Regions from separate parts of the Paenibacillus roseipurpureus genome, predicted to be linked through region 1. Evidence: a T-box and tRNA genes for the amino acid it is inferred to sense, from the RefSeq annotation. Region 1 holds a T-box; the other holds one or more tRNA genes.
The links. A T-box is a leader RNA that pairs with one kind of tRNA and senses whether it is charged. The one in region 1 lies ahead of trpS (tryptophan--tRNA ligase), so its partner is inferred to be a tRNA-Trp.
Positions count from the first base shown of each region.

Region 2: it has a tRNA-Trp gene. The T-box ahead of trpS (tryptophan--tRNA ligase) is inferred to sense a tRNA for this amino acid. The anticodon was not compared.

Region 1 covers NZ_CP130319.1:1,244,261-1,254,550, reverse strand. Annotated here, with positions in the region: gene urtB (urea ABC transporter permease subunit UrtB) at 1-553, shown strand, start outside; gene urtC (urea ABC transporter permease subunit UrtC) at 575-1,654, shown strand; gene urtD (urea ABC transporter ATP-binding protein UrtD) at 1,693-2,484, shown strand; gene urtE (urea ABC transporter ATP-binding subunit UrtE) at 2,477-3,172, shown strand; gene MJB10_RS05715 (response regulator transcription factor) at 3,393-4,082, shown strand; gene gerQ (spore coat protein GerQ) at 4,212-4,664, shown strand; gene MJB10_RS05705 (hypothetical protein) at 4,738-5,028, opposite strand; gene MJB10_RS05700 (metal-dependent hydrolase) at 5,156-6,139, shown strand; gene MJB10_RS05695 (small, acid-soluble spore protein, alpha/beta type) at 6,285-6,512, opposite strand; gene MJB10_RS05690 (DUF5325 family protein) at 6,666-6,851, shown strand; partial or broken gene trpS (tryptophan--tRNA ligase) at 6,908-7,890, opposite strand; T-box leader at 7,940-8,219, opposite strand; gene MJB10_RS05680 (permease) at 8,338-9,459, shown strand; gene ilvD (dihydroxy-acid dehydratase) at 9,677-10,290, opposite strand, start outside.
Region 2 covers NZ_CP130319.1:1,137,258-1,147,547, forward strand. Annotated here, with positions in the region: rRNA gene MJB10_RS05110 (23S ribosomal RNA) at 1-995, shown strand, start outside; tRNA gene MJB10_RS05115 (tRNA-Asn) at 1,161-1,236, shown strand; tRNA gene MJB10_RS05120 (tRNA-Ser) at 1,240-1,331, shown strand; tRNA gene MJB10_RS05125 (tRNA-Glu) at 1,347-1,421, shown strand; tRNA gene MJB10_RS05130 (tRNA-Val) at 1,438-1,510, shown strand; tRNA gene MJB10_RS05135 (tRNA-Met) at 1,566-1,642, shown strand; tRNA gene MJB10_RS05140 (tRNA-Asp) at 1,651-1,727, shown strand; tRNA gene MJB10_RS05145 (tRNA-Phe) at 1,751-1,826, shown strand; tRNA gene MJB10_RS05150 (tRNA-Thr) at 1,843-1,918, shown strand; tRNA gene MJB10_RS05155 (tRNA-Tyr) at 1,928-2,009, shown strand; tRNA gene MJB10_RS05160 (tRNA-Trp) at 2,023-2,096, shown strand; tRNA gene MJB10_RS05165 (tRNA-His) at 2,121-2,193, shown strand; tRNA gene MJB10_RS05170 (tRNA-Gln) at 2,216-2,287, shown strand; tRNA gene MJB10_RS05175 (tRNA-Gly) at 2,296-2,370, shown strand; tRNA gene MJB10_RS05180 (tRNA-Cys) at 2,381-2,454, shown strand; tRNA gene MJB10_RS05185 (tRNA-Leu) at 2,466-2,554, shown strand; tRNA gene MJB10_RS05190 (tRNA-Leu) at 2,575-2,653, shown strand; gene MJB10_RS05195 (sensor histidine kinase) at 2,844-4,607, shown strand; gene MJB10_RS05200 (response regulator transcription factor) at 4,600-6,213, shown strand; gene MJB10_RS05205 (ABC transporter permease) at 6,340-7,323, shown strand; gene MJB10_RS05210 (carbohydrate ABC transporter permease) at 7,339-8,283, shown strand; gene MJB10_RS05215 (ABC transporter substrate-binding protein) at 8,358-9,908, shown strand; gene MJB10_RS05220 (YjcZ family sporulation protein) at 9,978-10,085, opposite strand; gene MJB10_RS05225 (class I SAM-dependent methyltransferase) at 10,191-10,290, shown strand, end outside.

The DNA of each region.
Region 1 (10,290 bases):
CCGCTCCATCTTCGGCGCTCCCAATGTGGCCGTCAAAGCTCCGCAATGGCTGGAAGGCGGCTGGCATGTCACGGCAGACCTCATCCTTCCTTATAAGCGGCTCTTTATCATCGGGTTAGTTGCGCTTTGTATCTTCATCATTTACATGTATCTCTATCATTCGGCAGGCGGAAGGCGGATGCGTGCTGTTATGCAAAACCGTCAAATGGCCGCATGTCTAGGCATCTCCACGCGTCGCGTGGATGCGCAATCCTTTGCATTCGGTTCTGCCATGGCTGGGATTGCAGGCTGCGCTCTCTCCTTGCTCGGACCGATCGGCCCTACCATTGGCACTTATTACATCGTGGATGCGTTCATGGTCGTCGTGCTTGGAGGTATTGGCAAATTAATCGGAACAGTCGCAGGCGCGTTAGGCATTGGCGTCTTTAACACGGCTTTGGAATATACCACTAGCGCAACGCTTGGCAAAGTACTCGTGTTCACACTCATCATCGCTTTCTTACAATGGAAGCCTATGGGACTTGTCACGATTCGCTCGAGATCTTTAGATTGAAGAAAGGATGTGACCTCCGTTATGCTCGCTGCCAGACAATCTAAGATCAAGCTAGTGATTTACGGAATAGGCCTAGGGCTTATCGCACTCGCCCCCCTCTTCTTGTCTGACTTTCGTTTATCTTTACTAGGCAAATTCCTAGCTTATGCCATTATCGCCATCGGAATTGATTTAATTTGGGGGTATACGGGCATTTTGAGCCTCGGACACGGTGTCTACTTCGGACTCGGCGCTTATTGTATGGCGATGCATCTGAAGCTGACCTCTACACCGAACCAACTGCCAGACTTTATGTCCTGGAGCGGCGTCTCCAGCTTGCCGTGGTTCTGGGTTCCTTTCCATAGCGCGCTGGCCGCCTTCCTATTAGCGCTGGTTGTTCCCATGGTTGTCGCCTTTATCCTTGGCTATTTCACCTTCCGCAATCGGATTAAAGGTGCTTTCTTCTCCATTTTGTCACAAGCACTGGTCATTATTACTGTGACGCTTTTCGTTGGGCAACAAGGATACACCGGCGGTACCAACGGGCTAACAAATTTCTCCAGCTTCCTAGGACTCAACCTGCAATCTCAATCAACCAAGCTGCTCTTTTTCTATCTCACCTTGGCTGTGGTCACCATTGTCGTTATCTTAAGCTCACTGCTTGTAACCAGCCGACTCGGCAACATCTTAACTGCCATTCGTGATGGGGAAAATCGCGTGCGATTCATCGGCTACAACCCAGTTACGTACAAGGTGTTCATCTACTGTGCCTCCGCGGGATTAGCCGGATTAGCCGGCGTGCTCTTCGTTCTGCAAGAGGGCATTATTTCTCCCGCACAAATGGGGATCGTCCCCTCCATCGAAATGGTGTTATGGGTAGCCATTGGCGGCCGCTCCACGATCGGCGGCGCAGTTCTAGGCGCATTAGTCACGAACGCAGCCAAAACCACATTCAGCGAAGCTTATCCCGCTTGGTGGCCTATCATGCTGGGAGCCATGTTCATTGTTGTCGTTCTATTCCTTCCGAAAGGCATCGTGGGCACACTAAGCCACTACTTCAAAAACTGGAAAAAACCTGATCTCCCTGCGTCGATTCCCACAACGCAAGAAGCTAGATCATGATAGAAATCTGTTTGTGAGCCAGAAAGGGGTACATTTCAATGCTAAGACAATTAGCGTCGCAACAACCGGGCATTGACCAGAAGATCCTGAGTGTCACAGGACTTGAGGTGGACTTCGACGGGTTCAAAGCCCTACGCAATTTAGATTTTTCCTTGCAGTACGGCGAGTTACGATTCCTGATCGGCCCTAACGGCGCGGGTAAGACAACACTGCTGGACGTAATTTGCGGCAAAATAAAGCCATCTCAAGGCAGCGTCTACTTCAAAGACACTATCGATCTGACCAAGCACCAAGAGCACCAAATTGCTGGGCTTGGTATCGGCCGCAAATTCCAAGCGCCATCTGTGTTCTCAACGTTGACGGTTTTCGAAAACCTCGCGCTCTCCATGAAGCAGCAACGTGGACTGCTCAGCGCGCTCTGGGCCAAGACGACAAATGAACAAAGAGAACGACTGCATCTTCGGATGGACATGATTGGCCTGAAAAGCAAGGCGAATGAACGTGCTGGCTCGCTTTCCCACGGAGAGAAGCAGTGGTTAGAAATCGGGATGCTCCTGATGCAGGAGCCAGATCTCTTGCTGCTGGATGAACCTGCCGCGGGCATGACAGATAGCGAAACAGAAAAAACCGGTGAGCTCCTCCACGAAATTGCCGCGAATCAAACGATTATCGTCGTCGAGCATGATATGGCATTCGTCCGCCAGTTCGCCAAGACCGTGACGGTGCTGCATGAAGGAACGGTTTTGGTAGAGGGGAATATGACTGACATTCAAAACGATGAGAAAGTAGCCGAGGTTTATCTTGGAAGGAGAGTGGAACGCGGTGCTTAAACTTCAAGGTATTGAAGCTGGATATGGGGAAAGCATGGTCGTTCGTAACGTCAACCTTGAGGTCCGTGCAGGTCAAATCGTTTGCCTGATGGGCCGCAATGGCGTCGGCAAATCCACACTCATGAAGACGATCATGGGCCTCATTAAGCCTAGATCAGGCTCAATGCATTACAGGGACTCGGACATAACATCCGAATCCCCTTATCTTCGGGCCAAGGCAGGCATCGGCTATGTGCCTCAGGGCCGCGAAATCTTCCCGCAGCTAACCGTAGAAGAAAATCTGCTTCTCGGCCTAGAGGCAGCGCCTGATCGCCGTAAGAAGCTGCCTGAATCCATTTTCGAAACGTTCCCTGTCCTTCATCAGATGCTTCACCGCAAAGGAGGCGACCTCAGCGGCGGTCAGCAGCAGCAATTAGCTATTGCGCGGGCGCTTGCGCCTGGCCCCAAGCTTCTGCTTCTGGATGAGCCGATGGAGGGCATCCAGCCCTCTATCGTGATGGAGATCGAAGCGATCATCGAGTCGATCAAACGCAATCGCGAAATCGCCGTTCTGCTCGTTGAGCAGAGCTTGGAGTTCGCAACGAGTATTGCGGATTACTATTATGTGCTCGACCGCGGCACGATTGCCGCCGAAGGGGATACAGAACAGCTCAGCGAGGAGCTGGTGCGAAAGCATTTGACCGTATGAGTCTATTTCCCAGCGTACAACGACCACCCGAAAGAAGCTGAAAGACTTGGCCTGGCACAAGGCACCGAGTCCGTTTCAGCTTCTTTTTTGCCCAGACTTCAGAAGTAAAACTGGACGTCACAAATTGGATAGGATAACATATCTAATTAGATAGGATCGATTATTGCGCACGGCATATCGAGCACCTAACCTTTTGTATTGGTAAAGGAGGGGAACCTGTATGTCAAAAATACTAATCATCGAGGACGACTTAAGTATAGGTGAAATGATGTCCATTTACCTGTATGAAGATGGCTACGAGGTGAAGCGTGCGGAGAATGGTCGTCGAGGGGTGGCGCTGTTTAGAGATTTTCAGCCCGATGTCATCGTCCTTGATCTCATGCTGCCCGATATGGATGGGATGCAACTGTGCACGACCATACGTCAAACCTCACATATACCAATCTTAATGGTATCAGCTAAGAATGAAGTGTCAGATCGGGTGAAGGGCCTCCAAACGGGTGCTGATGACTACTTATGCAAACCATTCTCGATGAGAGAGCTGTCCGCAAGAATTCAGGCGTTACTGCGACGTTCGAACGCTTTTCCATCTGCCCTCGGACCAACGGATGAGATTAACGCTGGCAACATCACCTTGGATTTAGAGAAGCGCTGCCTGTATGTCGGCGGTAAAAATATAGAAACCACCTTCTCTGAATTTGAAATCATGAAGTTATTTTGGCAAAATCAAGGCCGAGTTTACAACCGTGAGGAGTTGTTAAATCGGGTTCGCGGCTTCGATTCACAAGTGACGGAACGCGCGATTGATGTGCACATTGCCAACCTTCGTAAAAAGATAGAGATTGACCCCAAGGAACCTAGGCACATCAAAACGGTTTGGGGCGTCGGATATAAATTTTTACCTATCTAAAGCTCCCTTTGGGGCTTTTTTTGTTTTGCCAAAATAGCAAGAATCCGTCACCAATTAGGCATTCGCACAATATGATGATTATGGAAAATGAAGCTTTCGCATCGAAAGCCCGAGGAGGAAATGTTCACCATGTTAAATAATCCTTACAAAATTGGAAATCAAGCTATGCAACCGCAATACAACAATCCGTATCCTGCATACCCAGTGCCAACAGCGATAACAAATCAATTCGTCCCGCAAACACCAGCTGGATCCGTACTCACACCACCAGGATCCGGCTTGCAAACAGGCGTTAACACACCTGGACTGCCAGCCATAGAAGAATCTTATATCGAGAATATTCTTCGTTTGAACCTCGGCAAAATGGCAACTCTCTACATGACCTATGAAAACAACAGCCAATGGAACGCCAAAATTTTCAAAGGCAAGTTAGAAGCAGCCGGCCGTGATCATATCATCATTAGTGATCCTGTAACAGGTATGCGTTTCTTATTACTTATGGTGAATTTGGATTACATCACGTTCGATGAAGAATTGAATTACGCTTATCCGTTCAGAGGCGGCGTTAATCAAGTTAGATAATCGCATATCCGCCATATCGGAACCGTTGCTCTCCAAAGAGCAGCGGTTTTTTACTGCGCCTGCGCGGCAGCCTTTACACCTTCACCGATGAGAAATGCCACATGTGGAGCTTGGCCTTTCCACCCTTTACCCATTGCTCCCAGTTGCCTCCGCCGTTATCGGCGTTTTCCTGTAGGCGCTCCTGCTTTATCTTTACATAATCCTCATAAGTTATTTCATGCCAAATTTCTACAAAAAGTCCTTCTTGATCTGTGCCTTCTAACAGCTCCAAACGCCCTTCCCGCTGCAGAAGTTGCTGCATATAGATGAGGAAAGAGTCGCGAAATTCGGGGATTATGGCATACTCCACAAAAACTTTAGACATTTTTAGATCTCCTTCTGATTTATTTTTTACTCTAAAATGGTAAACTAATACTAAGATGTCTCTACACCTGTCAACTCAGAACGAAAGCAACAATGATCCGTATAGAAACACTTAGGAGGAAAAACAGTTGGATACTGGCACTCATCTCGTCATTGGCTTAGGCTTAGCAGGACTATCACAAATCGATCCGAGCATCGCAGGAGATACAGCTGCAACGACAGCTGTCTTTATCGGGACTATTGTCGGCTCTCAAATACCCGATGTTGATGGATTTCTTCGCTTCAAAGGGAACGCGATCTACATTCGCAATCATCGCGGACGCTCGCATTCCTTGCCTGCCCTGCCGTTATGGACCATGCTGATTACTGGTGCACTTGCGCCCTTCTTCCATGGCATCCCGTTCCTTCACCTTGCCATGTGGATCGGCATCGCGGTGTGTGTCCACGTGTTTACCGATTGCTTTAATACGTATGGCACCCAAGCGATTCGACCGTTCTCGGAAAAATGGATCTCCTGGAACATCATTCACATCTTTGATCCTTTTATTTTCACAAGTCATATTGCCGCGCTATTTATGTGGTCCTTCCACTTGGCAAAGCCAGGGCTTATATTCCCTACGCTGTATGGGATTCTTGCGCTTTATTATATATGGCGAACGCTGGACCATGCCATTATCGAAAAAGGGCTGTATCGCAAGGACCCTACGTTCCAACACGGCGATACATATACCCTCATTGTAACATTCAATCTCTACGTCTGGAATGTGGTGAAGAAACGTCCCAGCGGCACCTACCAGCTCGGCGAGCTGAAAAATGGCAAATTGAAGTGGCTGGATACGATCACTTGCACCGAGCATCCCGCCATTGAGGCCTCCAAGCAGCATGAAGACATCCAAGCGCTTCTCTATTTCTCCTCATTTACCTGTGCGGAAGTAAAGGAGCATCGCTGGGGGTACGAAGTCCGATGGGCGGATGTTCGCTACCGACACCGCAAGCAATATCCGTTCGTCGGTGTCATTAAAATGGATCACAATTTCAAGACACTCGATTCCTACGTCGGTTGGGTCAATGATACGAAGCTCGAGAAGAAGATGCGGGTTGATCTCTATTGAAGCTAAAGCGTGTTGCTGATTGCCAGCAATGCGCTTTTTTTGTGTTAAACGTAGTTCACGGCAAACACAAAGAAAAGCCCAGAAGCTATGAAGGCTTCTGGACTTTATTTTACAAAAACGGGTATGCTAGTACGGAGTTAGCTGATTAGCTGCGGAAGCCAGACTGTCCCGCGAGTGATTGCTCAGCAATTTGCACCAACCGGCGAGTAATAGCGCCACCAATGGATCCCGTATCACGTGTTGCCATATTTCCATAATAACCATCTTGAGGGATTTGAATGCCCAATTCTTGAGCTACCTCATATTTCAATTGGTCTAAAGCTTGATTGGCTTGCGGAACTACCAGTGTGTTACTACTACGATTTTGTGCCATCAGGATCGTGCTCCTTTCAGTCAGCTATAATCTGTGATGTATTTGCAAGCTTGCAATGATAGTATGTGAAGGAAATGAATTTATATGCACAGCGCTCAAAAAAGTTTAAAATAAGAAAATACGTCGTAAACTTCTAGAAAGTAGGTTACATCCATGAGTAAACCACTCGCACTCTTATTCGCAATCGTCGGCACTTTGCTGCTCGCTTGCATCTCCTTATTTATTGCCCTAAGACAACCTTGGATGGTGCTCGCTTGCTCCGTTATTTCTCTAGGCGTAATCGGCTACGGCTTTGCGCTCAAAGCCAAAATACGCAGGAAAAATACGCCCTCCGAATGAAAAAAACTCAACGACCCCGCGGAGTCGTTGAGCTTTTTTGCTACGTATGGGTGATATTAGCGTACGATAAAGCCCATCCGTTTTTTCACCTCGAGCAGTGTCGCATTGGCCACTTCGGCCGCTTCGTCTGCGCCTTTTTTCAATATATCAAAAATCTCACCCGAACTGCGAATTTCACGGTACCGTTGTTGGATCGGTTCTAGGACGCTGACGATATGCTCAGCCAGCTCTTTTTGAACGGACCATAACCTAGGCCATCATATTTCGCCTCAATTTCTACCAAACTCATCTCCGCAAAATGGGAGTAAATGGACATCAAATTGCTGACTTCTGGCTTGTTCTGCGGATCGTACTTCACTTCACGACCCGAATCCGTTACAGCTCGGCTGAGCTTCTTGCGGATTACATCAGGTTCATCCAGCATCGCGATGTAGCTGCCTGCATTCGGACTGCTCTTGCTCATTTTCTTAGAAGCATCGTCGAGGGACATAATTCTCGCGCCAACTTCCGGCATGTACGGCTGCGGCATCACGAACATGTCGCCAAAGCGGTTATTGAAGCGGTTCGCCAAGTCGCGCGTCAGCTCCAAATGCTGCTTCTGATCGTCGCCCACGGGAATCAAATCCGCGTTATAGAGCAAAATATCCGCAGCCATCAAGGAAGGATATGCGAATAACCCAGCGCCTACAGACTCTTTACCTTCGGACTTATCTTTAAACTGTGTCATTCGCTCGAGCTCGCCCATGTGAGTGAGCGTCGTCATAATCCAGCCTAGTTCCGCATGCGCATGCACATGGGATTGTAAGAAAACGGATGCCTTATTCGGATCTAGACCCGAGGCGATGTAAAGCGAAGCGATGGACTCCGTTTGTTCTCTCAACGCTACTGGATCCTGCGGCACGGTAATGGCGTGCATATCCACGACCATGAAATAACAGCGATGTAATTCTTGTAGTTTTACAAAGTTGCGCAGCGCGCCAATGTAATTCCCAATGGTCAGCTGGCCGCTGGATTGCATACCCGATAGAACTCTTTTCATACGAAAACCTCCCGAAATTTATCTAAAAACAACAAAAAGGCCTCTCCCCGCAAGGGACGAGAGACCGTGGTACCACCCTAATTTGTTTAGCTGCGCAACCGTCATATGAAGCTGCTTAGTAAACCTTCAGACTCTGATAACGGAGAGCTACCGTTCCGCCTACTTAATTGTGAAATCATCGCCGGCCTAGGTTCCGGTGAATACGTCTTCACAATGTTCAGCTTCAAGCTCAAGGATCCATTCGGTCTGCTTGTTTCACCGGTTCGCACCCACCACCGGCTCTCTGAGAAACAGTCTACAAACGTACTTGTTCCTATCATCGCAATTGATTTCATTTCATTATACACCCTTGTTACATATTGTCAATCGAGGACATTGTCCTAGATAGATCAGCATGTACATAGACTAGGTCATACGATTCTTTTGGCCAAAGGGGTGTCAACCACATTGTCTTCCACTCTTTATCGCTGGAGTCTTCCGATATCCACGTTGATTTGCGCTTTCCTGCTCACACTCATCGTGACAACTAGGCAGCTGCCGCCTTTCAGTATGGTGACGGAATCTGTGCATCAAGTATTTATGTCCTTCATGGACATTTTCCTGGATGCCCTGCCTTTCATGTTTCTAGGTGTCTTACTCTCGACCGTCGTGGAAAATTTCATCCCAGAGGCCGTCATTCAACGCATGACACCTAAGCACCCATTAGGCGGCATTTTATTTGCCTGTGTGCTGGGCATCATGTTTCCGCTCTGTGAATGCGGAATGATCCCCTTCGTTCGCCGCCTTATGCGCAAAGGGATGCCCGTCTATATCGCCGTCATCTTCATCCTCGTCGGCCCCATTCTCAACCCCATCGTCTTCGCCTCCACCTGGATGGCTTTCCGCGGCGACCCTGCTATGGCGTATTCACGCATGGGGCTCACCTTCGGTGTTGCACTCGTGATCGGCTTCCTGCTCACTCGCTTCATGCGCAGTAATCCTTTGCGGCATCCCTTGCAGGATGCCGTGCATGGTGGTGGCCATCACCATGGGCACCATCACGACCATAGTCATGATCACAATCACGATCATGATCATAGCCACGCCGCTCACTCACATCATCATCATGATCATAGCCATGATCACGGGCATGACCACCATGGTCATCATCACGCACACGGCAACAGCCGCATCCTAACCATGGTCAGTCACGGTACATCCGAGTTGTTCGAGATGAGCAAATACCTGATGCTAGGCGCATTGCTAACCGCACTTATTCAGACCTTCGTTGCCCAAGACAGCTTATCTGCAATCGGACAAGGCGCTTTCGTATCGCATGTGTTTATGATGGGTTTTGCCTACCTGCTCTCCCTCTGTTCAACTACCGATGCTTTCGTCGCTGTCTCCTTCGCCAAATCGTTCTCACCTGGCTCCTTACTCGCCTTCCTCGTCTTCGGGCCCATGATCGATGTGAAGAGTACGCTAATGCTGCTCTCCGTATTCAAAGCCCGCTTCGTGCTCCAGTTGTCCATCGCCGTTGCCATCACCGTGCTGGTGGGATCACTTATGATGATGAAGTTCTTTTGGTGAAAGGAACTAACGACACTATCCCCTTCACTCAGATCACCCAGCTTTCTGCAGGGTCTGAGCGAAGGGGATAGTTCACCATGCCAGCTCAAACGCAACATGAGAAAACCTCTATCGAGGCCATTCAAGGATGAGCGACCGCGTTCAGACTATTGTCGTCAAAAAAGCCTTACCCAACAGCAACTTCCGTTGCAGCCAGGTAAGGCTTCTTCTCATGTAATTAGATTTTCAAAATAGCGCCAGCGCTCGCATTCGTTACCATTTTCGTGTAACGCGCTAAGTAACCAGTCGTGATCTTCTGTTGGAATCCAGCCCAAGTCTCACGACGTTTGGCAAACTCTTCATCGCTGATTTGCAGCTCGATTTTGCGTCCATCCATATCAACATCGATGATGTCGCCATCTTGAACGAAAGCAAGCGGTCCACCTTCTGCCGCTTCTGGCGACATGTGACCAATCGAGATTCCGCGGGATGCACCGGAGAAGCGTCCGTCTGTGATCAAAGCCACTTTCGCACCAAGACCCATACCTACGATTTGCGACGTTGGAGCCAACATTTCTGGCATACCAGGTCCGCCCTTCGGTCCTTCATAACGAATGACAACAACGTGTCCTTCTTTTACGTGACCGTTTGCGATACCGTATAGGGCTTCGTCTTGAGAGTTGAAGCAGATCGCTGGCCCAACGTGACGTCCGCCAACGGACTTGTCAACCGCGCCAACTTTAACGATACTGCCTTCAGGCGCCAAGTTACCGAAAAGAACAGCTAGTCCACCGCGCTCGCTGTGCGGGTTCGATAGCGGACGAATAACTTCGTGGTTCTGAATTTCACGGC
Region 2 (10,290 bases), 110 kb from region 1:
GTAAACGGCGGCCGTAACTATAACGGTCCTAAGGTAGCGAAATTCCTTGTCAGGTAAATTCTGACCCGCACGAATGGCGTAACGACTTGGGCGCTGTCTCAACGAGAGATCCGGTGAAATTTTAATACCTGTGAAGATGCAGGTTACCCGCGACAAGACGGAAAGACCCCATGGAGCTTTACTGCAGCTTGATATTGGACTTTGGTACGATCTGTACAGGATAGGTGGGAGCCTTAGAAGCCTGAGCGCCAGCTTGGGTGGAGGCGCCGTTGGGATACCACCCTGATCGTATCGGAGTTCTAACCTGGTACCGTGAACCGGTATGGGGACAGTGTCAGGTGGGCAGTTTGACTGGGGCGGTCGCCTCCTAAAATGTAACGGAGGCGTTTAAAGGTTCCCTCAGAATGGTTGGAAATCATTCGCAGAGTGCAAAGGCATAAGGGAGCTTGACTGCGAGACCTACAAGTCGAGCAGGGACGAAAGTCGGACTTAGTGATCCGGTGGTACCGAATGGAAGGGCCATCGCTCAACGGATAAAAGCTACCCTGGGGATAACAGGCTTATCTCCCCCAAGAGTCCACATCGACGGGGAGGTTTGGCACCTCGATGTCGGCTCATCGCATCCTGGGGCTGAAGTAGGTCCCAAGGGTTGGGCTGTTCGCCCATTAAAGCGGTACGCGAGCTGGGTTCAGAACGTCGTGAGACAGTTCGGTCCCTATCTGTCGCGGGCGTAGGAAATTTGAGAGGAGCTGTCCTTAGTACGAGAGGACCGGGATGGACGTACCGCTGGTGTACCAGTTGTCTCGCCAGAGGCATCGCTGGGTAGCTATGTACGGAGGGGATAAGCGCTGAAAGCATCTAAGCGCGAAGCCCCCCTCAAGATGAGATTTCCCAGTATGTAAGACCCCTTGTAGACGACGAGGTTGATAGGTTCGAGGTGGAAGTGCGGTAACGTATGCAGCTGACGAATACTAATCGGTCGAGGGCTTAACCTAATATAGGGATCTTTTGACGAAGTCAAAAGTCTCTCAGCTTTATAGGGATCTTTTAGCGGAGCTAAAAGTCTCTCAGCTTTAAACCTTAATGTAATTACTTTACAAAGTTTCGTATCTAGTTTTCAGGGTGCAAGTCAACCTGAATTGCTTTATAGTTGTTTCTATTCCCTGATAGCTCAGTTGGTAGAGCACTCGACTGTTAATCGAGTTGTCACAGGTTCGAGTCCTGTTCGGGGAGCCATATGGAGAGGTGTCCGAGCTGGCCGAAGGAGCACGATTGGAAATCGTGTAGGCGTCACAAGCGTCTCGAGGGTTCGAATCCCTCTCTCTCCGCCATAATTTATCTTTCAAGGCCCGTTGGTCAAGTGGTTAAGACACCTCCCTTTCACGGAGGTAACAGGGGTTCGAGTCCCCTACGGGTCACCATTTTAAGTTTTAACATGGAGGCTTAGCTCAGCTGGGAGAGCATCTGCCTTACAAGCAGAGGGTCGGCGGTTCGATCCCGTCAGCCTCCATCATGTTTCTTTTGTAAGACTTGCTTTAGAAGGAAACGTGACTTATACTTAATGACGCGGGGTGGAGCAGCTCGGTAGCTCGTCGGGCTCATAACCCGAAGGCCGCAGGTTCAAATCCTGCCCCCGCAACCAAATAATGTGGAGCTGTGGTGTAGTGGCCTAACATGCCTGCCTGTCACGCAGGAGACCGCGGGTTCGAATCCCGTCAGCTCCGCCATTATGTTTCAATCAATCAAGTAAGGCTTTGTAGCTCAGTCGGTAGAGCAGAGGACTGAAAATCCTCGTGTCGGCGGTTCGATTCCGTCCAAAGCCACCATTTCTAAACTAAATAAGCCGTTGTAGCTCAACTGGTAGAGCAACTGACTTGTAATCAGTAGGTTGGGGGTTCAAGTCCTCTCGACGGCACCATTGCTTTGTGGAGGCTTAGTGAAGTGGCTAAACACGGCAGACTGTAAATCTGCTCTCTTCGAGTTCGGTGGTTCGAATCCATCAGCCTCCATTTTCCTTACCTTAGGGGCATAGTTTAAGGGTAGAACAAAGGTCTCCAAAACCTTTGGTGTGGGTTCAATTCCTGCTGCCCCTGCCAATTTGTAACAAACTTAATATTGTGGCGGTCGTGGCGAAGGGGTTAACGCACCGGTTTGTGGATCCGGCATTCGCGGGTTCAAGTCCCGTCGTCCGCCCATTATTACCAAAGCAACATAATGGGGATTAGCCAAGCGGTAAGGCAACGGACTTTGACTCCGTCATGCCAAGGTTCAAATCCTTGATCCCCAGTTTTATATGCGGAAGTGGCTCAGCGGTAGAGCATCGCCTTGCCAAGGCGAGGGTCGCGGGTTCGATCCCCGTCTTCCGCTCCATTATTACTAAGGCGCCATAGCCAAGTGGTAAGGCAGAGCTCTGCAAAAGCTTTACCCCCAGTTCGAATCTGGGTGGCGCCTCCACAAATGAATTGGCCGGAGTGGCGGAATCGGCAGACGCACAGGACTTAAAATCCTGCGGTAGGTGACTACCGTACCAGTTCAAGTCTGGTCTTCGGCACCATTGTTTTACTAACTTGATATGCCGGCATGGCGGAATGGCAGACGCGCTCGACTCAAAATCGAGTCCGAAAGGGTGGAGGTTCGAGTCCTCTTGCCGGTATAACGAAAAAAGAAGCTCATGAAATCATCTGATTTCATGAGCTTCTTTTTTGTGCTTTAACGTGTAAACACAACAAGAGTATCTAAAGTGCTATGTATATGTAGGAAACAGATAGTAAAATATGTAGGGGATGTTTACAATGAGAGTTCATACCCAATATGACAATTGAGGCGGGGTCTTTTTGAATATTGTGAATTCAGTCCGATTTAAAATTTTTATTGGTTTCGTGTTGGTTGTGGGGCCTTTGGTCTTATTTCTTATATTTAATAATGTGTATTCGATGAATGTGGTTCGGGATCAAATTTCGCAAAACTATGGCAAGCTTCTTCATCAATATGTGGAGGATACGGATAATACTCTTAAGGAGTTTGATAACTACTTATTTCATCTCTACAGCGATCCCGATGTTATTAATATGAACCTGTACGCGTTGGAAACAGATGATTATGTGTTAGCTAAGCAACGTTTATTCAATAAGCTGACGAGGCAAATGGATATATACAATATGATAAATACGTTTTTTATTTACTCGAATTCAACAGGAGATCTGCTCGTATCGACGCGAGAGAACACCTATTACTATGACCGCGTACAAACGGTGAAGGAGTTCATTGAGCAGAATACGTTGTCGCGCCCAAATGAGCGCTCGAATGGTAATTGGCTTATTATGAACGGGGCGAATGGTGACCATTATTTGATGAAAATTAATAAGGATTTGGGTGCTGATCTCAGCGGGGGCATCCTGATCAAGATGAGCACCTTGGTGGAACCGCTGAGTAAATGGAACACGGGCGAAGGCGGAGGCACGATCGTGGTTTCGCCAGAGGGCAAGATTTTGACGACTGCTTATTTTCCTGAGCAGCGGTATAACCGTATAAGTGATCAGATATCACCCGAAAAATCAGGATTTCAAATTGTGAAGGAGAGGGAGATCGATCAGCAGTTTTTGATTGTGAGAGAGGCTTCCTCTCACGCAGCACTGGATTTCGAGCTCATTATCGCGGAGAAAAACATGTTGCAGAATCTGCCTTATTTGCAGATGCTGATTTATTTTCTGCCACTAGGCGGGGCCTTCGTGCTAGGGATCTATCTGTTGTATGTGCAGCGGATTCTGTTCAAACCATTAATGCAATTGATTCGAGGGATGAGAAAGATTGCTCAGGGTGATTTGTCGACTCGTTTGCACCAAGGGAGCTCGACCGAGTTTGCGTTTCTCATTGCAACGTTTAACAACATGGTGGATCAGATTGAGAATTTAAAGATATCCGTTTACGAGGAGAAACTTCGGGTTCAGCAAGCGGAATTCAAGCATCTGCAGGTGCAAATCAATCCGCATTTTTATATGAATAGTCTTAACATTATTTACAATCTCGCGGCGCTGAAAGATACGAAATCGGTGCAGAAAATGTCTCTGCATTTGGCGGAGTATTTCCGATTTATTATGCGCACGAATCGTACGACGATGACGTTGAAGGATGAAATTGAGCATATCCGCAATTATTTGGAGATTCAAGTGATGCGATACCCAGATCATTTGAAATTCGATCTTAGCATAGGTGATACATATAGCAAATATGAGATTCCGCCGCTTATTGTTCAACCTTTTGTGGAGAATGCGGTGATTCATGGATTTACGAAGCAGTATGGGATGTTTGAAATTGTGGTGAGCGCGGATCAGGACCCCGAAGCACCAGAGGAATTTTTCCTTCTGTCCATTCGTGACAATGGAGAGGGCTTTTCGCCTGACATGCTGCAGCAACTGAATTCTGAGCAGTATTTAGAGCAATCCGGGGATGAGCATCTCGGGATTTGGAATGTTCGGCATCGATTGCATATGAATTATGGAAACAGGGTAGCTCTAAGATTTTCGAATAGACCGGAAAGAGGGGCGTTAGTCCAAATCAGGCTGCCGCTTCATACCCCCATGACGGAAGGGACGGATCAGGATGGTTAATTTATTAGTTGTGGATGACGAGAAAATTGCAGTCAAAGGCATTACAGTGGGCATTGATTGGGAGCCTCTATCGATCGGGCAAATTTTTGAAGCGCTGGATGTGATGGAAGCCAAGCAAATACTAACCGATCATCGCATTGACATTATGATATCAGATATTGAAATGCCAGGGGCCAATGGGCTGCAGCTGCAAGAATGGGTGCGAGTAAACTCTCCGCATACGGAGACCATTTTCTTGACGGGGCATGCCAACTTTGAGTATGCGCAGCAGGCCATTCGGCTTGGAAGCTTTGATTATGTACTAAAGCCTGTGGATCATGATCGCTTACAGGAGATTGTTAAGCAGGCGATTGAGAAAATTCAAGAGGATCAGCAGCAGTTGGATTTTCATGAGACATATAAGATGTATTACAGTCATTGGGTGAATGAGCTGCCGACTCTAGTAGAGAAGTTCTGGCAGGAGCTACTCAACGGAAAAATCCCCGCGAATGAGGAGCGGTTGACTCGTCATTTTCAGATGTACGATATCCCCTTGCAATTGTCTAGCACGGTCTTACCGATTCTGATCAGTGTCGAGCAGTGGAAGGAAGAGCTGAACGCACGCGATGAGGAGATCATGGAATATGCGATCCGCAAAGCCGCGACGGAGATTATTGTTGTCGATCAGCCAGGCTGCGTTATTCAAGAAAATGGGTCTACGCTTGTTTTGCTTTATTTTGCTGAGGGCAGTGAGCCATCGCAGTCGGAGCTTAAAGGAAAATGTGAAGCTTACATTAGCGCATGTCATCGTTATTTCCAGTGCAGCTTGTCCTGTTACCTAGGTGAGAAGACACCGCTGCTTAAGCTGGCATCGAAGGTTGCGGACCTTTTTCATCATGAACGAAATAATGTGACCCGAAGCAACTGTGTTCTCATGGACAATGATGCGGAATCGTGGATAAGTCATAGGCCGCAGGCACCGACTTTTTCCGATTGGATCGTGCTGCTTGAAGCTGGCAAAAAAGGCGAGCTCGTGGCCCGTATTCAAGAAACGATTAATCGTTTGCAGAAAGATGAAGTGGGTTCGGAAACGGTTGAAGCGTTCTATTACGGATTGTTGCATGTGGTGTATCATGTTTTGCACAAAAAGGGGTTAGCTGTTCATGATATGCTTCCGCCTCAGGAGCTGCAGGACTATGGCAGTGCGACACGATCCTTAAATCAATTAAGAAACTGGGCGATTCGTATTGCAACAGTTAGTTGTGACTACATGAACAGCCATCTGAAAGGCGTCTCAGCCGTTACGGCGAAGGTGTGCCAATACATTGACGAGCATATGCAGGAGGAACTCAGCAGGGAGGAGCTGGCCGCTTCGGTGTACCTGAATCCAGCTTACTTGTCGCGTTTATTCAAGAAAGAAACGGGACTCTCCATCTCGGAATACAGCATGAAAGTACGGATGGAAAAGGCGAAGAAGCTGCTTTCCGATACCAATGATAAGATCAGTTTTGTGGCGGAGCAAACGGGCTATTCTCACTTTTCATTTTTCGCAAAGATGTTCAAGAAGTACACAGGTCTTTCCCCGCAAGAGTATCGTAAAAACTTCAATGGCACGATGGATACCTAAAGCATGAGAATGTCACAAGAGTGTTCAAACGGTCACCCTACGGATAGATGCCAATTCATTGAAAATCTACAATAAGGATAGATCAAAGAGATTGAAATGAATCGGAAAGGGGAACACAGAGCATTCATGAGTGACTCAACCAATGTTGCAGCAGCAGTGAACCCGGTGAAGAAAAAGATGAAAGCAAGAGCGACAACAGGCTTTCTATGGACGGTTCGCAGGTATTGGATCTTCTATGTGATGATGGCGCCAGCCGCAATTCTACTCATCATTAATAACTACATCCCGATGGCGGGAGTTCTGATTGCTTTTAAAAATGTGAATTACACGAAAGGGATTTGGGCTAGTCCTTGGGTGGGATTCGATAACTTCAAGTTTTTGTTCTCGAGTGATGTTGCTTGGGCGATTACACGAAATACGATTTCGTATAACTTGGTATTCATCGTGTTGAACTTGGTGATAGCGGTTGCAATGGCGATTATGTTTAATGAGATGCGCAGCAAATTTCTAGCGAAATTTCATCAGAGTACGATGTTCCTGCCCTTTTTCCTCTCAATGGTTTGTGTCGCTTATCTCGTCTACGCTTTCTTAGGTGCAGAGCATGGATTCGTTAACACGGTGATTCTGCCGAAGCTGGGCATTGAGCCGATTGACTGGTACACGGAGCCCAAATACTGGACAGTTATTCTTCCGATTGTAAACACATGGAAAAATCTTGGTTACTACACGGTTATATACATGGCAGCTATCCTCGGCATTGATCATGAGTATTATGAGGCAGCTTTAATTGATGGCGCTAGCAAATGGGAGCAAATCAAACGGATCACAGTTCCTCTGATTATGCCCGTTATGATTACGATGACATTGCTTCAAGTGGGTAGAATTTTCTATGCAGACTTCGGCTTATTCTTCCAAGTAACGAAAAATGCCGGCGCTTTGTTCCCGACAACTCAAGTGATTGATACGTATGTGTATCAAACGTTCCTGACGATGGGCGATATCGGAATGTCATCAGCAGCAGGCTTGTACCAAGCGGTCGTTGGCTTCTTGCTTGTACTCGTTACGAACTTATTTGTGAGAAAAGTGAGCAAAGAAAATGCACTATTCTAAGAAGGAGTGGCTGTCGTGAGTAAAACAATATCTCTTCCTAAGCAGCGGATAGCCAAGAAACACGGACCAAACGATCTATCTCCAACAGCGAATTTGCTGGTCAATGTGTTCTTCTGGATCTACACCGCAGCTTGTATCATGCCTCTGGTGCTTGTTATTATCGTCTCTTTCTCCGATGAAAAGGGAGTTCTCATTCATGGCTACAATTTCATCCCTGAGGGTTGGAGCCTTGAAGCTTATAAATTCATGTTCAAGGATTGGCATCAAATCTTGCGTTCCTTTGGGATTTCCGTCTTCTTGGCAACGGTGGGAACAGCCATCAGCCTAGTGATGATGTCACTATATGCGTATCCCATTTCGCGCAGCGATTTTCCGCACAAAAGCTTCTTCTCGTTCTTCATGTTCTTTACCATGCTGTTCAATGGCGGGCTCGTTCCTTGGTATCTCGTTTATACGCAGATGCTGGATTTGAAAAATACGCTTGCAGCGCTCATGCTGCCCTTACTCGTATCGGCCTTCTTCGTCCTGTTGCTTAGGACGTTCTTCGCGAATTCGATCCCAATGCCGCTCATCGAAGCAGCGAAAATTGACGGGGCTGGCGAGATACGGATTTTCAGTCAAATCATTATACCGCTTTCCCTGCCTGTTCTAGCCTCTGTCGGTTTGTTCCAGGTACTCAATTATTGGAATGATTGGTTCCTCAGTCTCGTCTTTATCTCGGGGAGCAAAAACATCAATCTGCAGTTCATGATGTACAAAACCATGCTCGATATCCAATTCCTCACTTCGAATGTGCAGGCAAGTCAAGGGCTTGCTCAGGCAGGAGGCATCCTCCAGCTTCCAACGGAAACGGTACGTATGGCTATGGCCGTGCTGGGGATTGGACCTATCGTCTTCGCGTATCCGTTCTTCCAGAAATATTTCAAAAAAGGGTTAACAGTAGGAGCAGTTAAAGGTTAGTTTATAACGGCTTGTACCAGCCTCGGCTGGATTAGCATAGAAGGAAGAACTAAGAAAAGGGAGGCAGTCCATCCATGAAAGCTTTGAAAAGAAGCACTTTTGCACTTCTTACACTGACGTTTTCGTTATCACTCACCTTGGCGGGATGCTCAAAAAGCACGACAGAAACTCCAGCAAGCGCAACACCAGCACTAGCAACAAGTACAGCGCCTGCTGCTACGAAAGCAGCTACTTCTGATCTGAAGCCTTATGAAGTGAAGCTTGTGTACCCTGGTACACCGCAGCCAGATCAAGCTAAAGTAGAAGAAGCTATGAATAAAGTACTGAAAGAAAAAATCAATGCAACGATCAAATTGATGCCAATCGATTGGGGGCAATGGGATAACAAAACGAATCTCATGATCGCATCCCGCGAAGAGTTCGATATTCTTTTCACAGCGCAATGGAATGGTCACGCAGTTAACGTAGGTAAAGGCGCCCTTATGCCTCTTAACGTCTTGCTTGGCCAATACGGCAAGGGAATTACAGATTCCTTGGATCCAGCGTTCCTGCAAGGGGCGAAAATCAACGGTAAAAACTACGGTGTGCCTACAAATAAGGAATTAGCTGCTTCTGGCGGTATCGTGTATCGTTCCGATATTGCGAAAGAGCTCGGTATTGATATGACAGCTGTCAAAACAATGGCAGATCTGGGCAACGTACTGAAAGTTGTAAAAGAGAAAAAGCCTGAAATGACGGCGTTCTTCCTTCGTGACGGTGATAACTTAAATGCGCATTATTTGGCGCAATATGATTACCTTGGCGACAGCACGATCCCAGGCGTTATTATGAAAGACGGTACAGATACGAAGGTTATTCCAAAGTGGGATCAACCGCGTTATAAAGAGATTTTGAAATTAACACGTGATTTTATGCAAAAAGGCTACATCAATAAAGATGCGGCTACGACGCAATTGTCGGGTCAAGATGCTTTGAAATCAGGGAATGTGTTTATGATTACGTCCTCTTTGAAGCCTGGTAAAGACGGCGAGCTTGCAAATGCGGCGAATCTGGTTGGGAAGCTGGCTCAAATTGAGTTGACACCACGTACGATTTCGACTGGCGACACGGCAGGTTCTATGCTTGGGATTTCAGTAACGTCCAAAGACCCAGCTCGTGCCATGATGGTTATTAATTTGTTGCACACAGATAAGCAATTGAACAACTTGATCAACTTCGGTATCGAAGGTGTTCACTACACGAAAGTGTCCGACAATATCATCAAAGCAACAGATGCAGGCAAAAATTATGCACCAGGAGCTGCATGGCAGTTCGGTAACCAATTCTTGAACTTTCTCTATGACAATGAAGATCCGCAAAAATGGGATAAATTCAAAGAATTCAATAAAACAGGCAAGAAATCGCCTGGCCTTGGTTTTACATTTGACTCGGAGCCTGTAAAAACACAAGTGGCTGCAGCCGTAAACGTAGGGAAAGAATTCGATGCGGCGATGGATACGGGTTCTGTTGATGTAGACGCATCCTTGCCGAAATATCAAGACAAAATGAAAGCAGCGGGCATTGATAAAATTATCGCAGAGAAACAAAAACAATTAGATGCTTTCTTAGCAGCCTCCAAGCAATAACATGATCTATGTATAAGGAGCCAGGCTCAATGAGCCATGGCTCCTTATTTGTATGACATGTATGGCGAATTACCAAACAAAAGTCATTGTAACGATAACAAGCAAAACGAACAGAACAAGAACAACAGCAGCGGACGTATGATGTCCAACTGTACCAGTACCTACAGCAACACCCATTTATGTCACCCCCCATCTAGGAATGCTCTTCCGCAGAGGCGGATGAGAGACAATACTATCCTATGGAAGGAAATCAACATTTGATTGGGTGTTTAGCCTATATGGGTGGAGAGAGGAGGCACTTTTAGGCAGCAGCCCGTTTTTGACAAAAGCGGGAGGGAAGTTGAACAAGTAACAAGGGCCCTCCATATGGTAGAAAAGGACG